Regions from separate parts of the Paenibacillus sp. FSL E2-0177 genome, predicted to be linked through region 1. Evidence: riboswitches for the same ligand, from Rfam matches in the RefSeq annotation. Region 1 holds a riboswitch; each other region holds the start of a gene.
What was found. Region 1 has a riboswitch for cyclic di-GMP ahead of MHI25_RS05190 (glycosyl hydrolase). Riboswitches for the same ligand answer to the same signal wherever they lie in the genome.

Region 1 (5,855 bases):
TCGTCTTCTGACCTAATGAGGACTATAGCTTAGTAGCTCTGCAATAACGCAGAGCCACTAAGGATCGACCTTTAATTTTCATCAATCAGGAGACATCCGGAAGAAAAAGTGCACTTGCTGGAACTGTCTCTTTAGCTTGACTAGCACTTTCCCACATCAAGCGGACTCTCGCATCGCCTTCATTCTCGTAATACTCCACCTTGATATCATATAGCTGGCCAGCCTTCAGCGTTATAATGCCCTTACGCTCAGTACCACTTTGCTTAGTCCAACTATCAATCACGGATTCCCCATTCACCCAGACACGGATACCATCATCTGAGGTAGTGTAAAATGTATATTGCTCATTATATAATGACTTAATTTTACCGCTCCAACGTATGGAGAACCGATCAATCCCGAGGGCGGCATCCGGCGAGCCTTGCCGCCAATTGAAATCGATTATTGCATCAGTTCTGTTAAGAGCTGCTGCTCCCGACAATTGCATGTTGTTGTAATACTCTCCTGCAAGCCCCTTCGCGAGAGGAATTGCTGCCTCCCCCTCTTCTTCGGAAGGTGCCGGCGCTGGTGCGGCGCTAGGTGTCGGTGCCAGACCAGTATTTAATTTATCTCTGGTCAGGGTATAGTTGCTATTCATAAATGTTTTGATTGTGTCTGCACTGTTATTCTCGTAAAGCATTTTTCCCCAGCTCATCATATACGTCCATTTACTTTGCGATTGCTGAAGCTTCTCCAGATTAGGCATTTCACCATTTTCCCCGATCGCAATCGGTTTGCCTGCAGCTAGACTCAATAAGCTGTCATAGTATTTTTGCTGGTAATCATTTTCGTATATATCTGCTGCCAGAATATCTACTTTATCAGCACCTGGATAAGTTAGCGCATAAGGATCTGACCAAACATTGGGAGCATTCGGACTCCATACCCATAACAAATTATTTAATTTATGAACGTTAACAAAACGGTCATACATAATATTCCATAGTTTAGAAAAGTTATTTTTCTTCCCCCACCAGAACCAGTTCCCGTTCATTTCATGATAGGGTCTCCAAAGCACCGGAACGTTGGCATCGCGCAAGCTTTTTAAAGAGACGGCCACCTTATCAAGCTCAGCGATCAGATTGTTATATTGCTTGGTACCCGGTGTAACGTAACTATCGAACTCACTCTGGCTAAGTGTTTTTTTCACATTATCCCAGTCATAAGAGGTGCCCGGCAGGTTAGCATGAAAAGTCATAGCTACGATCCCGCCCGCTTTATTCCAGTTGATGGCGCTGTTCACCACATTTTGACGTTGCCAAGCCATCGTTGCTTCGGACTGGCCACTGATCGCACCCATTTCATAACCGTGAAGAGCCGCATATTGTCCGCTGGTTCCCTTCAGCATATTGTTAATTTCATCTGGACTTTCTAAATAGTCATGTTGACCGGCAATAATACCTTTTCCTGAGATCGAGTAAAAATAGTTAAGCAGCTTTACGGCTTCAGGTGAGGCACCTGGGGTAACTGGCGTTCCAGAATTTGAAGCAGCTATGACAACAGACGGCGAAATTCCAACAGCAAGCGGAAGTGCAGTCAGAAACAGGACGAGTGACAGAAATGCACCAAACAATCGATACGTACGGTAAGCTTTCAAAATAATCTCCCTTTCGGTAGCCAGGCTGCCACTCTTTCGAAGGCCCTATAGCTTTGCGTCCCTACCTTTCGATAGGTTTGCCTTTTCAATTTAAGAGAAATAATCTCTCTTACCGTAAGTATCGACGACAATTAATGATATATTTAGTGTTTTTATGACTTTTTTTGATAATTGAGTCAATTTACCTGTTTCAAGAAATTTTGAATTGGTTAAATAGATAGGTTAGACCTATGAAATGAATTGTTGTAGTTCTATATCATTCCAGTCTAAAGTAATACGTATGTTATCTTCTTCTACTAATTCAGACCCCGTCTGTACCTCTATAAACTCAACATCCGTCAAAGCAAGGATCGCGTGCTTCGTTCCTTCCGGTATACGTACCACGTCCCCAGCCTTCACATTATGTTTTTTCTCATTCAGCACAATACTTGCTTCGCCGCTGACGATTGTCCAAATTTCACTACGCTTGCGATGTAATTGATAGCTGATATTATTCCCCTCGGATATAAAAATCCGTTTGGTCAGCACTTCATTGCCTTCATCATATTTCACATAATCAATAACTTTGTAATGACCCCAACGGCGTTCCTCGTACATCGGTCTTTGTTCAAAGGTCTTCAGCACTTCTTTAATCCGTGGGCTCTCAGCTTTATGGGTAACTAGAATCCCATCCGGGCTAGCCGCAATGATCAGATCCTTCGCACCAATTACCGTAATCGGAATGTCCAGCTCATTAATCAAGCAAGTCCCCTCAGAATCCGCCGTCACAAAACCTTTTCCTACATGCTTGCTGCTCATTTCCTCTGTCAGCGTATTCCACGTTCCAAGATCCTTCCAGAATCCATCATACGGCTGCACCACAATATGTTCTTCTTTCTCCACCACTTCATAATCAAAGCTGATGGAAGACAATAGCTTATACTGCTTCTGCAATTCTTCATATCCTAAAGGCAACCCTTTACGCTGCAAAATATCTAACAAGTACCCTAAGCGGAAGGCAAACACTCCGCAATTCCACAAGGCATTTTGCTCGATGAGCTGTTCTGCTTGTATGCGGTCAGGTTTCTCTTGAAAGTGACTCACCTTCATAAAACCATTTTCCCCCGCCTCTTCGGTGGTAGGAATAATATATCCGTATTTCTCTGAGGCATGTTCAGGAACAACACCCATTAGAGCCAGATTTGCTCCACTTTCCAGCATGGTCCCCTCAAGCATAGCTATGGTATCGAAAAAAGATGCTTCTACATAAGGGTCAACAGGCAATATTGCTACCGTCTCCGCTGGAGAAACACCTGCCACTGAATAAAGATAGGTAGCTGTTAAGGCGATAGCCGGAAAAGTATCCCGACGCTCCGGTTCAACGATAATCGGCACATGACTTCCCAGTTGGCTTTGTATCATTTCTACTTGGCCACGGCCGGTGGCCAGATAAGATGATTCTGCCATCCCTGCTTCCTCCAGCTGTCTCCAGACACGTTGTACCATGGATTCTGGTTCACCTTGAGGGCTTTCAAGTACCTTTAGAAATTGCTTTGAACGTGAGTCGTTGGACAACGGCCATAACCGTTTACCTGAACCGCCTGATAGAAGTACCATTTTCATAGAATGAACCCTCCTTGAATTATGGAAATCGAGCATATTTGAATTGTAATCAAAACGTCAGCTTCCGCTTAGCCTTATTTCGAGCGGATGCACTAAAAAAATTTGTTAGGTAGAAACCACTCCAAGGGATTTTGGACTTCCGATCGCTGTTATCCTCAGATTTCCTGATTGAACCGCTTCTCGCGGTAGAAATCCGAGGATGCATATGCTTTCGAAGCTAGCTTTCCTACGGAAATCTTTCGGGCGAACACTCCGTTTCTACAGTTCCAAATTCCCTTTCCGTTCTTAACCTAACCAACTTCTTCTTAATACTTGATCCGTGCGTACCGGGCTGTACCAGCCGGAAGCAGGCACGTTTTTCTAAAGATTTGCTTCTGCTCTGGGGGAGGCAGCTGCAACTGCAACAACTGTAAGAACAACTGCAACTACAAGAGCAAGACTAGTTGCCACCACAGAGACAATGACAACTACAACTACAAATGCTACTGCTACTGCGGTATATAATCAGAGTACCTAACTTTATAAATTGCTTAGAACCTTAAAATAAGGGAACGAAGTGGCGGAGGGGAATTTGGGAACTGTAAGAGCGATAGCGTCCGCCTTTGTCTGCGGATTTCTACCGCTATCAGCGGTTAAAATCAGGAAATCTGCAGACAACAGCGGCTGGAAGTCCAAACATTCTCTGGAGTCACGGCTCATCCCTAAATAGAAAAATCACAAGTTCAATCAATATAACTTAGATTAAACCGCTCCAGCCACACTAGCAGAATAACCGCTCAATCCACCCATCTGCGGGCGGCCGACAGAATGATAAACGAGTCCGGTACCCTCAATTTGCTCCTTGGAATACACATTGCGTCCATCGATCAGCACCCCATTGCGCATGCTTTTCGCCAGCTGATGCAGATCAATATCCTTGAGTAGGCTCCAATCGGTCAAGAGGCATACGGCATCGCTGCCCTCAGCCGCTTCCTCAGGCAGATTGCACCAGCGAAGCTGCGGATGATCATATTGCTGCCTGAAATTTGTAGCTGCGATTGGATCATATAGTTTGACTGTTGCCCCTTCAGCCACCAGTGCCTCAACAATCTCTCTGGCGGGAGCTTCGCGGACATCATCAGTATTAGGCTTAAAGGCAAGCCCCCATATCCCAATCGTCGAACCGCGCAGGCTGCCAAGTGATTCATGCAGCTTGGAGATGATCATAAACCGTTGTCCCTTGTTCACTTCGACTACAGATTTCAATAATTTGAATTCGTAATCGACGTTGCCCGCAATTTGAATGAGCGCATTAGTGTCTTTCGGGAAACAGGAGCCTCCATAACCGATACCAGCCTGCAGGAAGGATGACCCGATTCTTTGGTCCATACCCATTCCTTGTGCTACCTCGGTTACATCAGCTCCCACTTTTTCACAAATATTGGCGATCTCATTAATAAAGGAAATCTTCGTGGCCAAAAATGCATTCGAAGCATATTTGATCATTTCAGCACTGCGTATATCTGTTACAAATACATTTTCTGTGAAACCCTTATGAAGCTCGCGCATTGTTGGTTCCAGCTCTGGATTATCAAGGCCAATGATAATTCTATCAGGATGGAGGGTATCGCGAATCGCTGACCCTTCACGTAAAAACTCAGGTGCAGACACGATATCAAAAGAATGTTGGGTATACTTAGAGATCATTTGAGAGATTTTTTCATTTGTTCCTACTGGAACTGTAGATTTAGTCATTATAATTTTGTGCCCTTCCATCGCTTTGGCGATTTCAGCGGCTGCACCCTCAATGTAGGTTAAGTCTGCTTCACCGTTAGGCAATGATGGCGTACCTACAGCAAGAATGATAATATCTGAACGGCGCACCGACGCTTGAAGATCTGCAGAAAAAGATAACCGTTCCTCACGAAGATTCAGTTCAATCAGTTCCTCGATTCCCGGCTCATAGATGGGCGATTCCATCTGTTTCAGCTTCTTAATCTTTTCCTCGTCCTTATCCACACAGATGACATGATGTCCGCCCAGTGCAAAGCACACGCCAGATACAAGACCCACATACCCAGTACCGATTACTGTCAGCTTCATATTATCATCCTCCTTTTAGAAAATTGACGTACGCCTGCTCAACATACTGCTTGAACTTAACCATAAACGCCTGCTCATCGAATTTACGTGCATGCTCCATAATTTGATCGATATCCCAAGCGTAGGACTCTACCTCATAAATAGCCTTAAGTAGATCCTCCACTTCTTGATGCTGAAAGAACACACCATTTACATAAGGAATAATAGTATCTAGTGCCCCACCTGCTTGATAAGCAATTACCGGTCTTCCTGCAGCGTTCGCTTCCAGCGGTGTAATTCCAAAGTCCTCTTCTCCTGGAAAAATAAATGCTCTACACTGTGCCATCATTCCAGTTACTTGTTCATCTTCTAGCCGGCCCAGAAACGATACATTATCCTTAGCCATGCCTTCGAGACGCTTGCGATCCGGTCCATCTCCTACGATATAAAGCTTAAGACCGTTACGATTGAAAGCCTCTACTGCCAGATCAATCCGCTTGTAGGAAACAAGCCGGGAGACAATTAAATAGTAGTCACCAATGGTAGAAGAGCTTGT
Region 2 (5,855 bases), 1.3 Mb from region 1:
ATAGGTAGTTCCTTTTGCCAGAATCAGGCGGTGAAATGGAACCTGGCGGTTATCGATTTTGCCTATCCAGTAAGTATCCTCGGCGATTTTTTTGAATTGTGTACTCATTTCTTTAACCTCCAATGTTTGATTGATAATGTTTATCAACAACCTTATTTTATTATGGCTGCCAAACAAAAAAGAGGATTTGAATCAAATTATAAAAGTTTGAAAAAAATGAATACCTTAAATTTAGACGATCTAAATAAAGTGATTATGCGTTGGGTCACATTTTAAATAAAAAGCCACACAAATGTTTGCACTTCGCCTTAAAGAAAGAATAACCCCTAACAACTTTATGCCATATCCTAATGAAAATAATAAAAAGGTGGATATCCATGACTGAAATACAAATAGCTGCTGTGGGAGATCTAATGGTCAAACGTTATATTATTTCGGATGCTAAACAGCCTGACGGAACCTATTCGTTCAGCCCCCTGTTTGCAAAAGTAGCTCCTTATCTGAATCAGGCTGATTTGACGATTGGCAATCTCGAAACCACCTTTGCTGGAAGCGGCCCCGAATGCCGGAAAAGCCCCCGATCAGGCGGTCCGATATTCAAATGTCCAGACGAACTGGCCCCTGCACTTAAGGAAGCCGGATTCGACGTATTAGTAACGGCCAACAATCATTGCATGGATTATGGTGCCCCGGGTCTGGTTCGGACGTTACGAGTTCTGGACCGTAATGGAATCGACCACACGGGAACAGCTAAATCATTAGAAGAATCCAAGAGAACGCTTATTAAAAACGTCAAAGGAATTACGATTGGCATCCTCTCCTACACAGCAGGAACCAACCGAATTCCTGTACCAGTGAGTAAGCCATGGCTGGTTAACCGGATATCTACGCCCAAGATCATTCGGGAGATTCGAGATTTAAAAAAGAAAGTCGATCTAGTCTTGCTTTATCTGCATTTCGGAAGCGAATATCGTTACACTCCAAACAAGAGGCAAAAAGAGCTGGTCAATCTCTTTTTTAAAAATGGCGCCGACATCATACTGGGGTCTCACCCACATGTTCTTCAACCGTTAGCGCTTCGTGGAAAAAAACAATTCGTTATTTACTCATTGGGGAATTTTGTTTCTACTAAACTAATGAATATTCCTTATACACAAAGCGGTATCATTCTTACGCTTAAAATAAAGAAGGATGAAAAAGGACACACGAGTATAACTAACGTAGGTTACATCCCGACTTGTGTAGATCGAAGAATAAAAAGCGGCAGGAAAATTACAGAGATCATCCCCATCCGCGACGCATTAAAGAGAAGCGACACCGACATAAAAACAGAACGGCGAAATCTCATGAATCGAATGTTGAAACATACGACAACAATCTTAAAGAGGGAATAGAGTCGTTACAGAAAAATAACGTTCCGCGGAATTTACCGCGGAACGTTATAGATTTAGACCTCAAAACTGTGTTTGGGTTTAGCGTAAACGATCAGGCATCATTAATTTAAGGAATTCTAGAATACCATTCTCTACTACAAGTTCTTCTCTATCTTGATCAGCAAGTACTCTTCTGATGAGATCTTCTTTACCCTCCAGTACTTTACTTGTCCAATGAGGATCAATGATAAGAGACCGTCCTACTGCTACTAATTCAGCATTTGTCAACGTGTCCTCTGCGTCCTGTTTGGTACGGATATCTCCTACCCCAATTAAAGGTATACGGCCTTTGATTTTCTCATGCACATATTGCAGGATTGATTTTTCTTTAAAATCTTCTGATGCAGATACTTTCTTGAAGTCCCCTAATGAAATATGCAGATAATCCAGCTTTTTATCAGCTAATTTATCAATGAGATAAAAGGTATCGGTGATTTTAATTCCAGGCTCTTCATATTCTTCTGGAGAAAAACGATAACCGACAATAAAATCCTTAACCTTTGAATTGTCAACAACAGCAATAACTGCATCCACTAATTGGTTAATGAAATTAAATCTTTTTTCTAAGCTTCCTCCCCATTGATCTTCACGACGGTTGGAGTGTGGAGAGAAGAATTGTTGGATTAAATATGTGTTTGCTCCATGAATTTCTACCCCGTCAAATCCAGCTTGAATAGCACGTTGAGTCGCTTTTTTAAAATCCTCAGTTACACCGAAAATTTCATCTTCTGTTAATGCTCTTGGAATTTCTGCATTCGGGCGTTCAGCAGCAATGGCGCTGGAGGAAACGGGTTGTACGCCACGCAATATTTTTGAATCTGTCATTCTTCCTGCATGGAATAGCTGTAAAATAGCCTTTGTTCCATTTCGTTTAATAGTAGATGCTAATCGGCTGAGGCTAGGAATAAATTCATCGGAGGAAACACTAAGTTCACCTTCCCATCCTTTTCCACCCTCTTGTACATTTGCTGCCGCAGTGATGACCGCACCTACTTCGCCCGTTCTTAGCGAATAGTATTTCAATTCATCTTGTGTTACTACACCGTCATAAAAGCTCATTCGCGTGGTCATTGGAGCCATAACCACTCGGTTTTTTAATGTCAGCCCTCTGCGAAAAGTTAATGCTGTGTCTAGTGCTATCATCTTTTTCCCAACTTTCATTAAATTATATTTAGATAAAATATTATATACATGCGCATACATATAAATTACAGCAATGATTTATTCTTGTCAACTAATAAAGAACTGCTATTGAATACAACAAAAAGCGCTGTTCATTGGAACAGCGCTTTTTGCTCGATATGAATGGTCCTTATTATTCTAGTTCGGCCGGTTTTACAATGGCTGCACCTTTATTATTTTTGGAATATTTAGCTTCGATTTTCGTGGTGTATGTATCTTTGGCTCCATCACTTACCAGCACATAACTCAGATCGACTGTCAGCTTTTCCGTTTGCCAGGTCTTAGTATTGACGAATAATTTCCACGTTACGCTTTTGGGTTGAACTGTCTCTCCATCCCAGAGGTTCTCCTGGTCATAGAGTTTGATTATCCCCTTAGCTGCTGTCGGATCGGTTACCGTGAATTGTAAGACTGTTTGTGCGCCAGCAGTGCTGACTTTCATGGATTTTTTATAACTTTTGACCGAATCAAGCATGGAAACAGGATCGTATTGGCCTTTAGAGTAAAAGGCATCCCATTCCGTTTTCTCCAGTCCAAGCCAATATTGTGCATCAGGATCGATTGGCTCCCCGTCATCGTCGTAACCTTCATCTTCAGATTCATCGATCAGTTCACTTCCGTCTACAAGATAGTAAAACTCCTTGTCATTGGCATATAGACTGTACGATGTTTCTAAAAGACTACTAGCGACAGTGCCTGCTGCGGCAAAATTCGGCAGACGGTTGATATCCAGCTTCAGAGTGTTGGTGTTGCTGATACGCACCCCGCCGCTTTGAATATCCTGTTTTTTGGTCACATCCAGATGGAAATTCTTTATTGCTTTGGAGGCTGCCGTTACTTTGCTGATCATCTGATCCGCGGTTACTACTGTTGAGGTAGCTGCTGACACTACTCCTGGATTAGACATCCATCCGATCGTTCCGGACAGCAATAAAGCACCTACTGCCAAACTAGTACCTATTGTTTTGAAAAAACTGTTCATGTACTTCCCCTTTCGGCCCCTTGCGATAATGTAACGCCGTATAGGTCGAAATAATAAAAGAGCTCAAAATAGACTACATATTCTTAGAGCTATCCTTTATGCTTCATAAGACATCCCTATGGCGGCCTGGCGATCATTTCCTTCTGTCGAAAGGTTTTAGACCCATGGCTTTGTGTCATCATCTTTCGATGATTTTACCTTTAACGCGGACATTCAATTAGTTTTAATAGATTACGGACGCATGTCCCACCGCTAATTTTATCATGGTTATAATTACCTGTAAACGACTTATCTTCCATTCGAATTCGCTATGATACTCAGAAGAAATACTACAATCAAAATGAAAAATGAACGATTACATACGCTTATAAGTCTTATTAATGAGAACAGTAAAGACAGGGGGTGCAGCAAAATGAGTGACCGGGAAATTTTCGAGCTCTATAAAGAACAAGTATATTATTTTTGTTACTACTTAATGAAAAATCAGGCAGATGCGGAGGATATTTCCCAAGAGGTATTTGTAAAAATTATCTTAGCGGATAAGTCGAAGGTAAGAAACTTGAAAGCTTGGATTTTACGAATTGCTTCGAATGAGTGCAACAGTGTGATCAAAAGGCGTAAGACGGGGTGGATGAAAGAAGTACGTAATTATTTACTATCCAGGTCTGAGGAATCAAACCCTGTAGAAAAACGTTTGGATCGACAGGAAACTAAAAAAGAATTACAAGGGTTATACAGTCAGCTTCCTGACAAAATCAGAATGGTAGTAGTCCTTCGTTTTATAAACGAATTGACTGTACCCGAGATCTCTAAAGTTATGAGCATACCCGAAGGAACTGTAAAATCCAGACTGAACAAGGGACTTAAAATACTAAATAGAATGGGTGGAACCCAACTAAAGGAGCTGAATAGTAATGAGTCTGTATATTGAAAAAGATAAACATATTCCCCGACCGGATTATGATTTGATGTGGACTGCCATAGAACAAGAAGCATATACACGTCAAAGAAATCAGCATGCCTCCCAGAATACTCCTAGGTCTAATAAAAAGGTTATTCCTATCAGTATTGTCTTCTCTTGCCTCTTACTTGTAGCCATTCCTGTATTCGCTAGTATGACGATTAATTGGGATAAAATTGGTGGTCGAAGTGTGAGCAATGCATTAAATAACGGCATCGGTCAACAGTATAATCTTCAAACTTCCAGTTCAGGAGTAACAATGAATTTGAACGGTGTTGTAACTGATGGAGAAAAAATGAAAATGCTGTTATCACTTGATACTAAATCTGATCTATCCAAATATACTGGATTTGCTACAGAGGAAAACATCATGACTAGTGAATCCGGTGCCAAGGCAAAGGTATACGGTTATTTAGAATACGATCCTGAAAGCCAGAAACTCATTGGAGTATATGAGACACCTGATACATTAAAGGATGATAAAAAGGACTATAGGTTTGAAGCACGGAATCTCATTTTTTACAGTGATCGGAATATTCCCTTACAATCTAATCATCAAGCAGGGGATACTATCAATACTGGAGTTAAGCAATATCCAAGCCTTCAAATCGAATCCGTTCGATATGTTTCCAATCAAACCATTATCCGTTACAAAGTCGCTGCATCACCATCTGACTTAGGACGGGGTAATCCACATTTGGTAGTTAGTACTGGTGGTCAAAAGAATGAAGCAATTCCAACCATCATGCCTAACGAAGGATCGGATTTATTTATTGAACAGGTTTTCAATATAACTGAATCAGATTGGAAGGAAGCTAGTCTTCATTTTAGTTACATTGAAGAAGCGAAACGATTTTCAGGTACGTGGAAGTTCGATTTTAAAGCAGATGGACAAAAAGCAAGTGAGGCGATTTACACTAAGAAACTGTATAACAGTCCTGAATTTCAAGAAAAGACCGGCATAACCTTAGATCAGCTAGTGGTTACCCCTTTGGATATCCAAATTCTAATAGATGAAAATGATTCGCTTAAAAAAGGAATTGCCCACTATAATACCGCTCAGTTGGTTATAGGTGATCAAACAATCACTGGGGGTTGGAATTTGAAAGGAGATCATTCCGAAAGCTACCAGCATTTATTTCAATTCGAATCTCCGGAATGGTATAACGACTGGTCCGATGTTCCAATGAAACTTATATTAAAGGATGCTGTCATTGAGAAACGTGATACTACTAAGAATTGGATCACTATAAACAAACCTAAAGAAGAAAAGCAGTTCACTTCACTTGATGTCGAT
Region 3 (5,855 bases), 1.3 Mb from region 1:
GATTGAGAAGAGCCGTTCCGGGATCTTTTTCAGAGAATCGATTATTAAAGGGGTTATGAATGTGGCTTGTAATCATTGTGTAGTAAGAGAGCTGAATTTTCAAATCAAGGCTCATGGTGAGCTTAATCTTAGGGTTTTACCTGAGGTTATTCATCACTTGAGTAGAAGTAATACGATACATAAGGTGGAAGAAAATGTGATTACAATTAAGGAGGCTGGGGTGCGGGATTTTCTGGATTTCTGTAATGACCATATGGAGTCGGAGCAGCTTGAATTCCGTATAGATGACCAAACATGGAGACCTCTATCCGAATTACCCACTGTACTTGATATGGAGTGGATTGATGAGGTTATCACTAAGGGTCTTGTTACTTGCTACTTCCAACCGATTGTGAACGTAAGGGAAGAGATTTTTGCATACGAGCTCCTATCCAGATTTAAAAAAGAAGACGGATCTCTTATCTATCCTAATGAGATTTTTGCGGCGGCACGGAATCGTGGGCGTTTATATGCTTTAGACCGGTTATGTAGAATGACGGCTGTAAAATATGCTGCACCCTTAAATAAAAAAACGTTTATTAATTTTATCCCAACGTCGATCTACGCTCCAGAGTTCTGCTTAAGATCAACCGTTGAACTGGCCAATCAATTAGGCGTCGATCCTTCTCTTTTTGTCTTTGAAGTTGTTGAGACGGAGAAAGTGGATGATCTCGCTCATTTGAAAGCTATTTTGACATATTACAAGGATCGGGGATTTGAATACGCTTTAGATGATGTTGGTGAGGGCTTCAGCACGATCGAGATGTTATTGGAGCTTAAACCCCATTACATGAAGCTGGATATGAAATATGTTCAGGGTGTGTCCAGCGATCTGAACAAACAGAAAATAGCAAAGCAATTTTTAGAAAAAGCTTTAGAAATCCAATCCGTTCCTTTAGCAGAAGGTGTGGAGTTTAGAGAGGACTTTGAATGGCTTAAGCAGAGTGGTTATCAGTTGTTTCAGGGCTATTTATTTGGAAAGCCTGATCCTATTCCCAAACAGTAATCCTAATGAGTATATATCCGTCCAGAGGATGAGATGAATTTCAGGTCAGAGTCTGAGTACAACCAACCCCCGGGGTTGTATAATTTAGGTAATTGAAAAGGGGGACGGGATGGATATGAAATGGCATCAATTTGTAACGCGCTGGGCAGATTCTAGGGGCTTTGATGGACGAGAGATTGATTATCAATGGCCTTCTCCCTCATTTCCGGTCATCAGTATTCGCAGTAATCTAGGGCGATACTCAGGTCAGGCGTATGGTCGTGGAGGTAAACCCCGTGTGAAGACAGCCGTTGGATTAATCGCTATTGGAGATGTAGCTGTCGGATTGATTTCCATAGGTGCGATAAGCGTGGGCGTATTATCCTTAGGAGCAATATCACTGGGAATGTGGTTAGCGATCGGAGCAATAGCACTTAGCTGGCTTGGCTTCGCAGTGGGAGCGATTGCGATTGCAGGCGTGGCTGTAGGAGCGATCGCAATCGCGGAAAAAGCGTTGGGGGCCATCGCCATAGGGGATACGGCATTTGGTGCGATAGCGATAGGCAGGATCGCTGGGGGTGCCATAGCTATCGGACAATGGGCATATGGTGTAATCGCAGTTGGCGAACATGGTTTCGGATTAATTCCCGTCACGGGCGATGTGTGGAATTGGTTCCGGCGTTTGTTTGGATCGGGGAGTTAAGTAGACCTACAGTCCTAAAGGATGTCCTTCTCTTCCGGGATAGTCGATAAATAATATCTATCACATAAGAAAAACTAATTGCAATTACCTATACTCATTTCATACCAATTAATCATGCGATCAGATCTAGGCTTATGTTACTCTTTGAATGTATTCGAAACTTCATAGGCAAACCTATGGAAATGTAGGGACGCAAAGCTATAGGGACTAAGGTTATCATAACTATTGTCAGCCAGCTGCCAAAGAGTGCGTAACGCTTTTTGTTAAAATATAAGAAAGTATAAGTTATACACCTATACTTAATATCTTATATTTCTCGCTTAAACGCTTACCGTCCTTATAAGGACGCCGAAGGCGTTTATGCTTGTTAAGGTTTAATAAAAATTAAGTCTTAATTTTTAGGCGACTTTATACGCAATCAAGCTACTCTTTTGGGGTAGTTTTTTTTGTGCCCATTTTTGGGCACTGGAGAGATTCATATGACATCTGGGGGTAAGAAGAGATGAAGAAAATGATTGCGATCGCTACATCGGCGGCCATGTTGGCCAGTTTTTCGAGTGAGGCAGGTTATGCTTTAGCAAGTGAGGCAAGCAAGGTAAATGTAACAAAAACAGTGGCGCAAAGTAAGGTTAACTTATTAAGCAACGCCTCGGTTATTCCGTTTGAGCTGTACGGCAAGGATGCTCTAAATGCCTATAATGAGGTTTTTAGAATGAATCCAGCAAATATTAAATCCATCACAAATAACGGTGGCAACTACTCAGGCTCGCCTATAGCTAAGGCTATGGATGGGGATATGAGCACGCATTGGGAGACTGGCAAACCGAATAGTTCAACGTTTACGAATGAGGTTGTGTTTGTTTTCAATGAGTCCACTGAATTAAATAGAATGGTATACGCGGCTAGGCAATCCGGTGCGAAAGGTAAAGGTTTTGCTCAAGAATTTGATATCTACGGCTCCACTACCGATGCGGGTGATTTTACGCTCGTGTCTTCTGGAGAATATACAGGCTCAACCGGTGATGTAGTGGAGATTCAGTTCGCACCTACGGCTTTTAAGAGACTTAAATTTGTCTTCAAAAAAGCGAACCAAGATTGGGCGAGTGCGGCTGAGTTTTCTTTTTATAAAGAGGATAGTGTCTCTGCTAAAATGAAAAAATTATTTACAGATGATACCTTGAGCCAAGTTAGTGCTGCCTTTAATACGACAGAGAAATTAACAGCTTTAGAGAATGAAGTGCAGGCACATCCACTGTATGCGCAGTTTAAAGAAGAGATAGAGAATGCAAAGATCCTTTTGAAGAACCATCAGGTAGAGGCAACGGCAGCCAAGGTTTCGAAGCTAAAAGGGTATGGAACAGCCTATGAAAATGCCTATAGCCAAGCTTATAGAATGCCGAATGCAAACGTATCAAAAGTAACGGTGAACGGTGGAAGCTACCCAGGTACGAAGCCTGAATATATGCTGGATGACCAGCCCACTACGCATTGGGAAACGAACAAAAACAATGATGCAAGCTTCACGAATGAAGTCGTGTTTGAACTAGCGCAAGCGGAAGTGCTGGACAGAGTGGCTTTTTTGGCTAGAGATAACCGCAAAGGATTCCCAGAGGCTTTTGAAATCTATGCATCAGAGACGAGTAAAGGAGAGACCTTCCAACTTGTATCTAGCGGAACCGCGATTAGTACCAATGACTTTCTGGAATTTAAATTCGAACCGACGAAGTTTAAAAGATTAAAATTTAAGTTCACAAAAGCTAATATCAACAGACCTTTTGCGGCTGAATTTAGATTTTATACAGAAGATAAAGTAAGCGAAGCTGTAAATGGTATTTTCACAGATGGAACGATGAGTGCGGTTGTGCCTGCTTATAATAGCGTCGAAGCAATCAACGAATTAGAAGAAGCGGCAAAAGTACATCCGCTCTATCCAATCCTGAAAGATTCTTTGGATTTAGCTAAGAGGCTAGTGAATGGTGAAGTTCAAACCGAAGGCACCATCATTGAGGCGGAACAACGTGGAGATATGAAAAAGCATGCGCAGGAAAACCTGAGAATTGGTTTTGGTACGAACAACCAGCCTACAGGTCTCGTTGCAATGCCTGGAGATACGATCAACGTTTATGTGGATGCAGCTTCTAACGATAAGCTACCTTCTTTAGTCTTTTCTCAACAAGAGGCCGCTTGGAATGTTTGGGCTAGAGGTGTGCAATTGCGTCCAGGTAAGAACATTATAACCGTTCCTGAATTTGCTATGAATAGTTATTATGCACATGAAGTGACTAAGGGCGGCACCGTTTATATCGTAAATCCCTATACAGCAGAGGAACAAGGGAAAGCGCCATTGATCCGCTTCGAAGGTTTAGAAAAGATTCCTTTTATGACCAAGACCACGGATCCAGAACAATTCAAAACCTTCTTAATCACATACAAACAAAGACTAGACGAAGATAAAGCGGCTCATCCAAATGTTCAAGATCGTAAACTCATAGATGTGGTAGAACTGGCCAGCGATCATGTTATTTTCACAGGAACGGCGACGGAGGCGTACAACAAATATATTACGCAAGGAAATAACCCGCTGGACACCGTAACTGGGTATGACACCTGGATGAAGAGTATTTTTGCCTTCTATGGCCTGGATGGCAGTAGCGAGATTCATGATGCCAAGCTAATTCGTGAGAATATTCGCTTGATGCAGCCTTATGGTGCGATGTATGCAGCGGGAGATCATACAGGGATCCAACTTGGAACAGTAGGAACCATGGTAGGTGATTTTAACAAAGCTTATCCGGGCTGGGGACTGAATCACGAAATCGGGCATCGCTTGGCTATGGGTGAACGGGAATATGGCGAAGTAACTAATAATATGGTGTCTATGTTTATGTCTGTCGCGGCGAATTCGATAGATAATCGTATACCGTATGAATCAGATATCTATAAATATGTCCTCGAAGAAAACAAAGTGGTTATGAATCAGCAGGGCTTATTTGCACAACTCGGAGCCTATTGGCAGCTGGAGCTGGCACATCCGGGATACTGGACAGAGCTGACCAAGCTATATCGGGAGCGGAAGGTCATCCTTACCAACGGTGACAATTCTAAGCAGCAGTATTTGGTGGAGTTCTCCTCCGAAGTACTGGGATTAGATTTAAGCAGCTATTTTGCCAGACATGGCTTCACTGTGAATCCTGAGACAAAAGCGAAAGTAGCCAAGTATCCGGCACCGCAAAAGTTATGGTATTTAAATAACTCGGTGATTAATTATGAGGGAACTGGAATAGCGGATAAAAATCTGGCCATTAAGGTTAATATCACACCTAACACCACGGCTAGAACGAACACGTTAAGTTTCAGTATAGATAAAGAGCTTAAGCAAGACTTTTTAGGATATGAAGTGTATAGAAATGATGTGTTAGTTGGTTTTACAGGAACTGAGCAATTTGTGGATCAGAATGTAGATGCGAGTATCAACTATACGTACAAGATCGTCGGTTATGATAAAAAGCTGAACCCACTGAAGCCCGTACAGGTTAAAGCCTTTAAGCCAGCCTTGTCTGTTGAAGATCAGCTCACTTTAAAGCTTAATCAAACCTTTGATCCGATGAGCTATGTAAAAGCGGCTAACTATCTAGGAAACGATATTACTGCAGATGTCTCTCTGAAAGCCAATAACGTTGATGTAACGCAAAAAGGCAACTACGAAATTGTATATGAAGTGAAAAGCGAAGGGGTTACGGAAACGAAAACCACACAGGTTACGGTAACGAGCGACTACGCCTATATTTCCGATCTCAATGCCAAGTCAGTCGTTGTAGGCTGGGGTGAATTAAAGAAAGATAAAGCCGTTTCCGGGGGAATCATAACCCTTGTTCGCCAAGGGTTGGCTGCGACGTACGCGAAAGGGATTGGTGTTCATGCCAACTCTGAGGTAGTTTACGATATTGAAGGTAAGGGTTACGACTTCTTTGAAAGCTACATTGGGATTGATCAAGCCATGAAAGGGAAACCTTCCTCGGCTACTTTTGCAGTGTATGTGGATGGAGAACAGAAATTTGAGAGTGATGTTTTCCGGGCAGGAACAGAACATCAATTTGTGAAAATCCCTGTGACTGGCGCAAGAGAGGT

Region 2: another riboswitch for cyclic di-GMP. It lies ahead of MHI25_RS11115 (DUF6612 family protein); the one in region 1 lies ahead of MHI25_RS05190 (glycosyl hydrolase).
Region 3: another riboswitch for cyclic di-GMP. It lies ahead of MHI25_RS30090 (NPCBM/NEW2 domain-containing protein); the one in region 1 lies ahead of MHI25_RS05190 (glycosyl hydrolase).

What each region holds. Positions count from the first base shown of each region.
Region 1 covers NZ_CP150307.1:1,176,337-1,182,191, reverse strand. The annotation lists gene MHI25_RS05190 (glycosyl hydrolase) at 86-1,636, opposite strand; cyclic di-GMP riboswitch class I at 1,649-1,728, opposite strand; gene MHI25_RS05185 (sugar phosphate nucleotidyltransferase) at 1,865-3,238, opposite strand; gene MHI25_RS05180 (UDP-glucose/GDP-mannose dehydrogenase family protein) at 3,980-5,320, opposite strand; gene MHI25_RS05175 (glycosyltransferase) at 5,325-5,855, opposite strand, start outside.
Region 2 covers NZ_CP150307.1:2,510,767-2,516,621, reverse strand. The annotation lists gene MHI25_RS11130 (FprA family A-type flavoprotein) at 1-108, opposite strand, end outside; gene MHI25_RS11125 (CapA family protein) at 378-1,394, shown strand; gene MHI25_RS11120 (NADH-dependent flavin oxidoreductase) at 1,473-2,594, opposite strand; gene MHI25_RS11115 (DUF6612 family protein) at 2,749-3,597, opposite strand; cyclic di-GMP riboswitch class I at 3,715-3,806, opposite strand; gene MHI25_RS11110 (RNA polymerase sigma factor) at 4,010-4,528, shown strand; gene MHI25_RS11105 (DUF4179 domain-containing protein) at 4,512-5,855, shown strand, end outside.
Region 3 covers NZ_CP150307.1:6,764,000-6,769,854, reverse strand. The annotation lists gene MHI25_RS30105 (helix-turn-helix domain-containing protein) at 1-6, shown strand, start outside; gene MHI25_RS30100 (EAL domain-containing protein) at 197-1,045, shown strand; gene MHI25_RS30095 (hypothetical protein) at 1,161-1,727, shown strand; cyclic di-GMP riboswitch class I at 1,885-1,971, shown strand; gene MHI25_RS30090 (NPCBM/NEW2 domain-containing protein) at 2,230-5,855, shown strand, end outside.